Regions from separate parts of the Caballeronia sp. INML3B genome, predicted to be linked through region 2. Evidence: riboswitches for the same ligand, from Rfam matches in the RefSeq annotation. Region 2 holds a riboswitch; the other holds the start of a gene.

Region 1 (4,416 bases), on a different contig from region 2:
GCAGATCGGCGACACGCGGGAACGTCGCGAAATCGACGGGCCAGGCGTCGGCCTTGTTCTCGTCGCCCGCGCGCCAGGCGAGCGCGAGCGTGAGCGCGTCGTGCGGTTCGAAGTTGCAATCGAGGAAAGCGGCCAGAGCGGCCAGCCAATCGTCGGCCCATTCGCCTTCCAGCGCGAAGCGTTCGTCGCCGCGATACAGCGTGACCCGCCCTTCGCGTGCATCGAGCACGGCCGCGCCGCTTTTTGCGAGCCGGGCGGCGTCCGCGTCGTGCGCCTCGATAACGATCAGATCGCCGGCCTTCGGCGATTCCGGCGCGGTCAGGCAAATGCGCCAGCGCGTTTCAGCCGCGGGCCATTCGCCGAGACGCGCGCGAATCCGCTCGGCGACTTCGATCAACTCGTCGGCGGGCGGCCAGAAAACTTCGTGATTCAGCAAGCTCATGCCGCGCCTCCGTCCTGATGCCAGAACGGCATACCGACGACCGGCGTGCTCGCCTGCGCGCTGTCGCGCTCGGCCATCGGCCCGGCGAGGAATGCCGTGCGTCCCGCTTCGACGCCGAGCGCGAAGGCTCGCGCCATCTGCGGCGGGAAAGTCGCCTGCGATACGGCCGTATTGAGCAGCACGCCGTCGAAGCCCCATTCCATCACCTGGCAGGCGTGCGACGGCACACCGAGACCGGCATCGACGATTAGCGGCACATCCGGCAGCCGCTCGCGCAGCGTGCGCAGCCCGTACGGATTGGTGACGCCTTTACCGGTGCCGATCGGCGCGCCCCACGGCATCAGCGCCTCGCAGCCCGCATCGAGCAGACGCCGGCCGATCACCAGGTCCTCCGTGCAATACGGCAGCACCTTGAAGCCCTCTCGAATCAGCTTCGCCGCCGCTTCGACGAGGCCGATCGGATCGGGCTGCAGCGTGTAATCGTCGCCGATCAGCTCCAGCTTGATCCAGGGCGTCTCGAAGACTTCGCGCGCCATGCGGGCGGTCGTGAGCACCTCGTCGACGCTCTGGCAGCCGGCCGTGTTGGGAAGCAGTGCGACGCCGTGGCGCTTCAAAACATCGAAAAAGCCGGCTTCGCCCGTTTCCGACTGGCGGCGCAACGCGACCGTGACCATGCCTGGCCGAGCGGCGTCGATGGAGTCGGAAAGCGATTGCAGCGACGGATAACGCGAGGTGCCGAGCAGCACGCGGCTCGGAAAGGTCTCGCCGTAGAGCGTGAGAACGTCGGCGGTGGAGATGGTCATGATTCGATCCTTCGGTTCGGAGTTCAGCCGCCCGCGACGGGCGACACGACATCGAGCTTGTCGCCGGCGGCGAGCGTTTTCGTGGCGTGCTCGCCGCGCGCCACGAACTGGCCGTTCAAGGCGACTGCGAATGGCGGCTTCGCGCCGAACGCGGCGAGCGCTTGAGTGACGGTGACGTCGTCGGGCAAATCGAAGACGCGCTGATTGATATGGATGTTCATGGCTTTGGTCTCTTGCTCAATGCGACAGCGCGGGCGCGACCGAGAACGCGCCGTGCAGCAGCTCGGGCCAGCGCGCGGCGCCGCGGAAATCGGCGAAGGTCCCGGCATCGGCGACGTCGCCTGAAACGAGCGCCTCCGCTAGACAGCTCGCCACATCTGCGACTTCGGGCGCGATCATGAAGCCGTGGCGGTACAGGCCGTTCACGCGCACGGTCCGCGCCCCGTCCCAGACGATGGCCGGCCGATGATCCGGCAAGGTCGGCCGGCAATGCGAATTCAGTTCAAGGATGCGCGCCTCGCCGAAGCCCGGATGCACGGCGAAAGCGGCGCTCAGCAGTTCCAGCGCCGAGCGCACGCTTACGGGCGACATGTCTTCTCCTTCCACTTCCGTCGCGCCGATCACGTACAGATCGTTCTCCTTGGGCGCGATATAGAGCGGATAGCGCGGATGCAGCAACCGCACGGGCCGCGAAAGCCCAATGCCCGGCGCATGCACGCGCGCGACTTCGCCCCGGATGCCGCGCAGTGCGGGCCACGCGGGTTTTGCGCCCAAGCCGCGGCAATCGATGATCCAGCGGGCGTCGGGCATGGCGTCGACCGGCGTGTTCCAGTACGTGCGCACGCCGCGCGCCGTGAGGCCGGCCGCGAGCGCGCTCAAGGCCTGCCGGTTATCCAGCTGACCCTCGTTCGGCAGCAGCCAGCCCTGCGCGAAACGCGTTCCCAGTGCCGGTTCGGCTTGCGCGACCTGCGCGCCCGCGAGCTTGACGAACCCGCCATCGAGCAAGTCGGCGGGCGAATTGGCGCGCAAGCGGCGCTCGAACAGCGGCGCCTCCGCGCGATCCGCGCCGTGCCAGACGACGAGCGTTCCGTTGCGCTGAAAGAAGACCGGCTCGGGCAATTGCGCGATGAGACGCGGCCAGCGTTCGAGCGACGCCGCCCCTAGCCCGACGACGAGCGGCTCCGCGCTCGCCGCCTCGGCGAGCGGCGCTAGCATCGCGGCGGCGACCCACGCAGCCGACTGCGTGCCCGCTGCGTCGCCGCGTTCGTAGAGCGCGACGTCATGGCCCGCGCCAGCGAGTTGCCAGGCGACGAGCCGCCCGACGAGCCCGCCGCCGACGACGGCGAAATCCTCCCGGCGCGGTGCGCCCTGTTCGATCCTGTTCAATTCGCTGTCTCCAAAGGGCCCGACGCTGCACTGGACGAGGAGACGAAGTACGCGATCTCGACCGTGCGGGCGCGGCGCCGCATCACAAGGACGAAATCAGCGGAGAGACCGGCTCGGCATGGATGAAAGGTGCCGGGCGGAAAGAAAATACTGGAAGAGACTGGAGGAATGGCGCGTGACTCGCGCGTTCTCCGGAAACTTCCCTCGCCGGTATTACCCGGATCGGGTGCAAAGGGTCTCTCTCAGCCTCGCCGCGCTGCCGACCGTTCCGGCCGCCGATGCGCGCGAAGCACCCCTGTTTCGTCGAGGATCATTAAAACATGAAAGGCGAAGGCGCTGCAAACCGGGATTGCCCGCCTTTTATCGCCCGCGCCGGCACTCTGGCACAATGCCGCGAACACGGTTCGCCGCACGATCGCGCGAAATTAAGCGGACGTTAAGACAATCCCGGAACAATTCGCGGGGCCGGAAAAAGCGCGCGCGACCTGGCCGCGGACGTAACAATCGGGCGCCCCGGGGCGCATCAGCAGGAAGCTCATGACCAACATTCGTACCGAAAGCACACAGCAGAAGGCCGACGAAGTCTCGGCGTGGAGCCTCATCAAGCCGTACTGGGTTTCCGAGGAGCGCGGTGTCGCGTGGGGTCTGCTCGTCGCGATCATCGCGATCAACATGACGGTCGTGTGGATCAATGTCCGGCTCAATAGCTGGAACGCCGACTTCTATAACGCGCTGCAGAACAAGAACGTCAGGGACTTTCCTCATCTGCTGCTGATCTTCACGGGCCTCGCGTTCGCGTACATCCTGCTCGCGGTGTACGGGCGTTATCTGCGGCAGATGCTCGCGTTTCGCTGGCGGCAGTGGCTCACCAACAGGTTTCTGGAGCAATGGCTCGGCGACAAGGCGTTCTACCGCATCGAGCGCGATCGCCTCGCCGACAACCCCGACCAGCGTATTTCCGACGACCTGCAGTCCTTCGCCACCACCACGCTTTCGCTGTCCCTCGACCTGCTTTCGACGCTCGTCACACTCGTTACCTTCATCACGATTCTCTGGACCATCGCGGGCGCGCTCACCTTCTCGCTCGGCGCCACACCGGTCACGATTCCCGGCTACATGGTGTGGGCCGCCGCGCTCTACGCGATTCTCGGTTCGCTGATCATCCAGAAGGTCGGGCATCCGCTCGTGTCGATCAACTATCAGCAGCAGAAAGTCGAAGCGGATTTTCGCTTCGGGCTGATTCGCGTGCGCGAAAACGCCGAGCAGATCGCGTTCTACGATGGCATCTCCACCGAAACCGCCAACGCAAAGACCATCTTCCAGCGCATCCGCGACAACTGGTGGCTCATCATGAAGTACACGAAGCGCATGACTTTCGTGTTGAGCTTCTACGGACAGATCGCGATCATCTTTCCGATCATGGTCGCCGCGCCGCGCTACTTCGCGGGCGCGTTTTCGTTCGGCGTGCTGATGCAGATTTCATCGGCGTTCGGCACGGTCAGCGATTCGTTTTCATGGTTCATCAACAGTTATTCGACGTTGGTCGAATGGCGCGCCACCGTCAACCGTCTGCGCGAATTCAAGCGCGTGATGCGCTCGACGCATATCCGCGAGGAAACGTCGCCGGCGACGGAGCACGGGGGCATCAACCTGCACTACACGAGCACGCCGTCGCTCACGACGAACGGCCTCATGCTCGCGCTTCCCAACGGTACGCCGCTCTCGCGCGTGGCGAACGTGTCGATCGAGCCGGGCTCGCGCTGGCTCGTCGTCGGGCCGTCGGGA
Region 2 (4,416 bases):
CCTCCCAGAAACGCAACGACCACTGCAGCGGCGCCGATCTGTTTGATGTTTTTCATGTCGACTCTCCAATTCGATGATGAGATGAATCGGCTCCGGTTCGCCCGCGACTACGCGCGACGCGGTGCAACCGTTTCGGCGTCGGCCCAAAGGGGGGCCGCCATGTTTTCGCCGGTTCGTGCACATCTTCAGCAGAAAAGGTGCCTGAATCATCAGATCAATCTTTCCTCCAGGCGCGACAAGACATTGCGCCCGGTCCCCATAAAAAAACGGCCTTTCGCACGCGCTGTGCGAAAGGCCGTTGTCAGCCAAAAACGAGCATCAGGTCGGCTGATAGATTTCCGAGCCCTTTCTCACGAATTCGATCGCCTTCGTCTCCATGCCTTTGGCGAGCGCCTCGTTTTCGCTCAAGCCCTGCTTCGCGGCGAAATCGCGTACGTCCTGCGTGATCTTCATCGAGCAGAAATGCGGGCCGCACATCGAGCAGAAGTGCGCGACTTTGGCCGAATCCTTCGGCAGGGTTTCGTCGTGGAATTCGCGCGCCTTGTCCGGATCGAGGCCAAGGTTGAACTGGTCTTCCCAACGGAACTCGAAACGCGCCTTGGACAGCGCGTTATCGCGAACTTGCGCGCCCGGATGACCCTTCGCCAGATCCGCCGCGTGCGCCGCGAGCTTGTAGGTGATGATGCCTTCCTTGACGTCGTCCTTGTTCGGCAGGCCGAGGTGTTCCTTCGGCGTGACGTAGCAGAGCATCGCCGTGCCGAACCAGCCGATCATCGCCGCGCCGATGCCCGACGTGATGTGGTCGTATCCCGGCGCGATGTCCGTGGTCAGCGGCCCGAGCGTGTAGAAGGGCGCCTCGTCGCACCATTCCAGTTGCAGGTCCATGTTCTCCTTGATGAGCTGCATCGGCACATGGCCGGGGCCTTCGATCATCACCTGCACGTCGTGCTTCCAGGCGACCTGCGTCAGTTCGCCGAGGGTCTTGAGCTCGCCGAGCTGCGCTTCGTCGTTGGCGTCGTAGATCGAGCCGGGGCGCAGGCCGTCGCCGAGCGAGAACGAGACATCGTATTGCTTCATGATTTCGCAGATGTCTTCGAAGTGCTCGTAGATGAAGCTTTCCTTGTGATGCGCGAGGCACCACTTCGCCATGATCGAGCCGCCGCGCGACACGATGCCCGTCATGCGGTTGGCCGTCAGCGGCACGTATTGGAGGCGCACGCCCGCATGAATCGTGAAGTAATCGACGCCTTGTTCCGCCTGCTCGATCAGCGTGTCGCGGAAGATTTCCCACGTCAGGTCCTCGGCCTTGCCGTTGACCTTTTCGAGCGCCTGATAGATCGGCACGGTGCCGATCGGCACCGGCGAATTGCGGATGATCCACTCGCGCGTTTCGTGAATGTGCTTGCCCGTCGAGAGATCCATGACCGTGTCGCCGCCCCAGCGGATCGCCCACGTCATCTTGTCGACTTCCTCGCCGATGGAGGAGGTCACCGCCGAATTGCCGATGTTCGCGTTGATCTTCACGAGGAAGTTGCGTCCGATGATCATCGGCTCGCTTTCCGGGTGATTGATGTTCGCCGGGATGATCGCGCGGCCGCGCGCCACTTCCTCGCGCACGAATTCGGGTGTGATTGCCTGGAGCCCGTCCTTGCCGAACGCCGCCGCGCCGAACGCCTGGCCGGGGTGCTGGCGGCCCATCATGGCCGCGAGCTTTTCGCCGTTCGGGCCGCTCTTCTTCAGGCTTTCGAGATATTCGGCGCGCCGCTGGTTCTCGCGGATCGCGATGTACTCCATCTCCGGCGTGATGATGCCCTGCCGTGCGTAGTGCATCTGCGAGACGTTCTTTCCGGCCACCGCGCGACGCGGATGGCGATGCAGGTCGGGGAAGCGCAGTTCGGCCGTCTTCGGATCGGCGGCGCGCTCGCGGCCGAATTCGCTCGACAGTCCCGCGAGTTCCTCCGTGTCGCCGCGACGCTCGATCCACGCGCGGCGCAGCGCGGGCAAGCCCGAGCGGATGTCGATCTTCGCCTCCGGGTCGGTGTACGGGCCGGACGTGTCGTACACGTACACCGGCGGATTCTTCTCGCCGCCGAAGCCGTCGGGGGTGTCCGATTGCGTGATTTCGCGCATCGGCACGCGGATGTCGGGCGTCGAGCCGGTCACGTAGACCTTGCGCGAGTTCGGCAGCGGCGCGATGGCGGCGGCATCGACGACGGCATTCTCGGACAGGAATTTCGGGTTGGCATTCATGTGGCTGTCTCTCCTGTGTGGGACGGTTTTATCCGGACTCGACGCGGACGAACGCCGTCGAGCTCGGCTGATTCAGGAGCTAAACAGGGAGGAACGAGATGGAAAGGTACGGGTCCGGAAGAAGTGGCCTGGATGCTGCGAACCATGGAACCCGAACGCTTCCCTGCGCTGGCATTATCCAGATCAGGTTCAAAGGGTATTTCTCACCCACGCCACACGAAGCGATTTCGTCGAATGAACCGATGATCGAAATCACGATGTGCAACGCAGGACCCCCGCGTTAGCAGCCGACACGTTACACCGCGGCGTAGCGTCTTGGCAACCATTCGTAAAGTTGTGCAATCGCGTTCCGTGCTTACTGCATAATGTCGAGCGCCGCGAATTCTCGGGGTTTTCCCGGGGGATTGCGCGGTCTCTCCTCGGCGCAATCCGCACTTCTTTCGTTCCGTCATGCCGTCCAGTCTGGTAGTTGCCGCAGCGTATTTCCCGGTCTCTCTCGCAGTCATCCGGCGCGCAGCCGTCGCGGAGTAATGCATGTCCGCTCTGCCGCCGCCGCGCCTGCCGTTCAGTTTCCCCGACCGCTTTCCGTTTCGTGCGCCGCGCTCCTTCAAAGGGCAAGTCGCGCTCGCGCTGGCCGTCGTGTATCTCGTGTGGGGCTCGACGTATCTCGGGATTCATCTGTCGCTCGAATCGTTCCCGCCGCTCATGCTCGGCGGCCTGCGAAACCTGTGCGCCGGGGTCGGGCTCTTCGCGATCGCCGTGCATCGCAAGGCGGTGTGGCCGAGCGCGCGGGAAGTGCGCAATGCGGCGATCGTCGGCACTTTGCTGGAGGGCTTGTCGAGCGGGATGATGGCCTACGGCATGCGCACGGTCGGCACCGGCACGGCCGCGGTGATGGTGGCCACCGTGCCGCTCTTCGCGACGATCTTCACCGCGCTCAGCGGACGCGGCGTCGCGAGAGGCGAATGGTTCGCGGTGGCGCTCGGTCTCATCGGCATCGTGCTGCTGAACCACGGCGATCCTTCTCCGAGTTCGACTGTCGGCACGCTGGCGATTCTGTGCGCCGCGATTTTCTGGGCGGGCGGCGCGCATCTGGCGACGCGTCTGCGGCAGCCGTCGGATCTGCTGATGTCGACGGCCTTGCAGATCGGCCTGGGCGGGCTGATCGCGACGGCGATCGCGCTGGCGTCGGGCGAGCGTCTGACGCACATGAGCGTCGGCGCGGGATTTTCGTTCGTGTATCTCGTGGTGATCGGATCGATGGCTGCATATGTCGCGTATAACTTTCTGATTCGCAATACGAGCACGATTGTCGCGACGAGTTGTCTTTATGTGAATCCGGTGGTCGCGGTCATGTTGGGCGCGTTGTTGCTCGGCGAAGTCGTCACGCAATGGACCGTGATTGCGACGGTCGTTATTTTGCTTTCCGTGGGGCTTTCTTTTTGGTTCGATTATCGGCGGCGGGGGCTGGCTTGACAGACTTCTTGCCGAAGAGCGCGTAATCGTCGCGAGTCCGTAATCGCTGGGCTGGGTGTCCGTATCGCGGCGCGGATATTCGGGCGCCCCCGAACTTCTGTCTTCGGACCATCAGGGTGAAACAATCTGTCTTCGTACTTGCCCGCGCGCCGAGCGCCGGACAGAATCAGCGGCCAGAGCGCGTCGCGGAGCCGACACGCGGCAACACGGAGCATCGCCATGGCCACCCACGTCATCAGTTTTTTCACCGACGTTAACGCTCGCGCGTCGTTTGAGAACCATCGCCGCTATTGCGCGCGGCAGGGGTACGCACACGAATACGTCGATGCGAGCGCGATCGGCTGGTTGCAAATGCGCATGATCCTGAAATACCAGGTGTTGTTGCGGACCCTGCGTGCCTGCGCCGAGGGCGATCTTGTTCTGCTGCTGACGCAAGACTCCCTGCTTTTGACCGATATCCGATGCGAAACGCTGATGGAGGATCGCAGATCAGCAGGTGGTCGCGAGATTCGCGGACAAGTCGTCCGTCTACTCGAACGGCGGCGATCAAGATCTTTTCATTCACGTAATGCGGCGCAATGGCATGGCCGCCGAAGACGAGTTACTCGATTGCACGACGCTCAACACGCCTAATCAGCTTCAGACGCCCACGAGCTTCATGGTGCACTACGTGGGTATGTGGCCCGTCCT

What was found. Region 2 has a riboswitch for thiamine pyrophosphate ahead of thiC (phosphomethylpyrimidine synthase ThiC). Riboswitches for the same ligand answer to the same signal wherever they lie in the genome.
Region 1: another riboswitch for thiamine pyrophosphate. It lies ahead of NCS58_RS13175 (FAD-dependent oxidoreductase); the one in region 2 lies ahead of thiC (phosphomethylpyrimidine synthase ThiC).

The regions. Positions count from the first base shown of each region.
Region 1 covers NZ_JALQDI010000030.1:25,565-29,980, forward strand. The annotation lists gene thiE (thiamine phosphate synthase) at 1-442, opposite strand, end outside; gene NCS58_RS13165 (thiazole synthase) at 439-1,245, opposite strand; gene thiS (sulfur carrier protein ThiS) at 1,269-1,466, opposite strand; gene NCS58_RS13175 (FAD-dependent oxidoreductase) at 1,483-2,631, opposite strand; TPP riboswitch at 2,814-2,938, opposite strand; gene NCS58_RS13180 (ABC transporter ATP-binding protein/permease) at 3,169-4,416, shown strand, end outside.
Region 2 covers NZ_JALQDI010000005.1:128,798-133,213, forward strand. The annotation lists gene NCS58_RS05370 (glycine zipper 2TM domain-containing protein) at 1-56, opposite strand, end outside; gene thiC (phosphomethylpyrimidine synthase ThiC) at 319-2,250, opposite strand; TPP riboswitch at 2,393-2,537, opposite strand; gene NCS58_RS05380 (EamA family transporter) at 2,785-3,726, shown strand; gene NCS58_RS05385 (hypothetical protein) at 3,946-4,359, shown strand.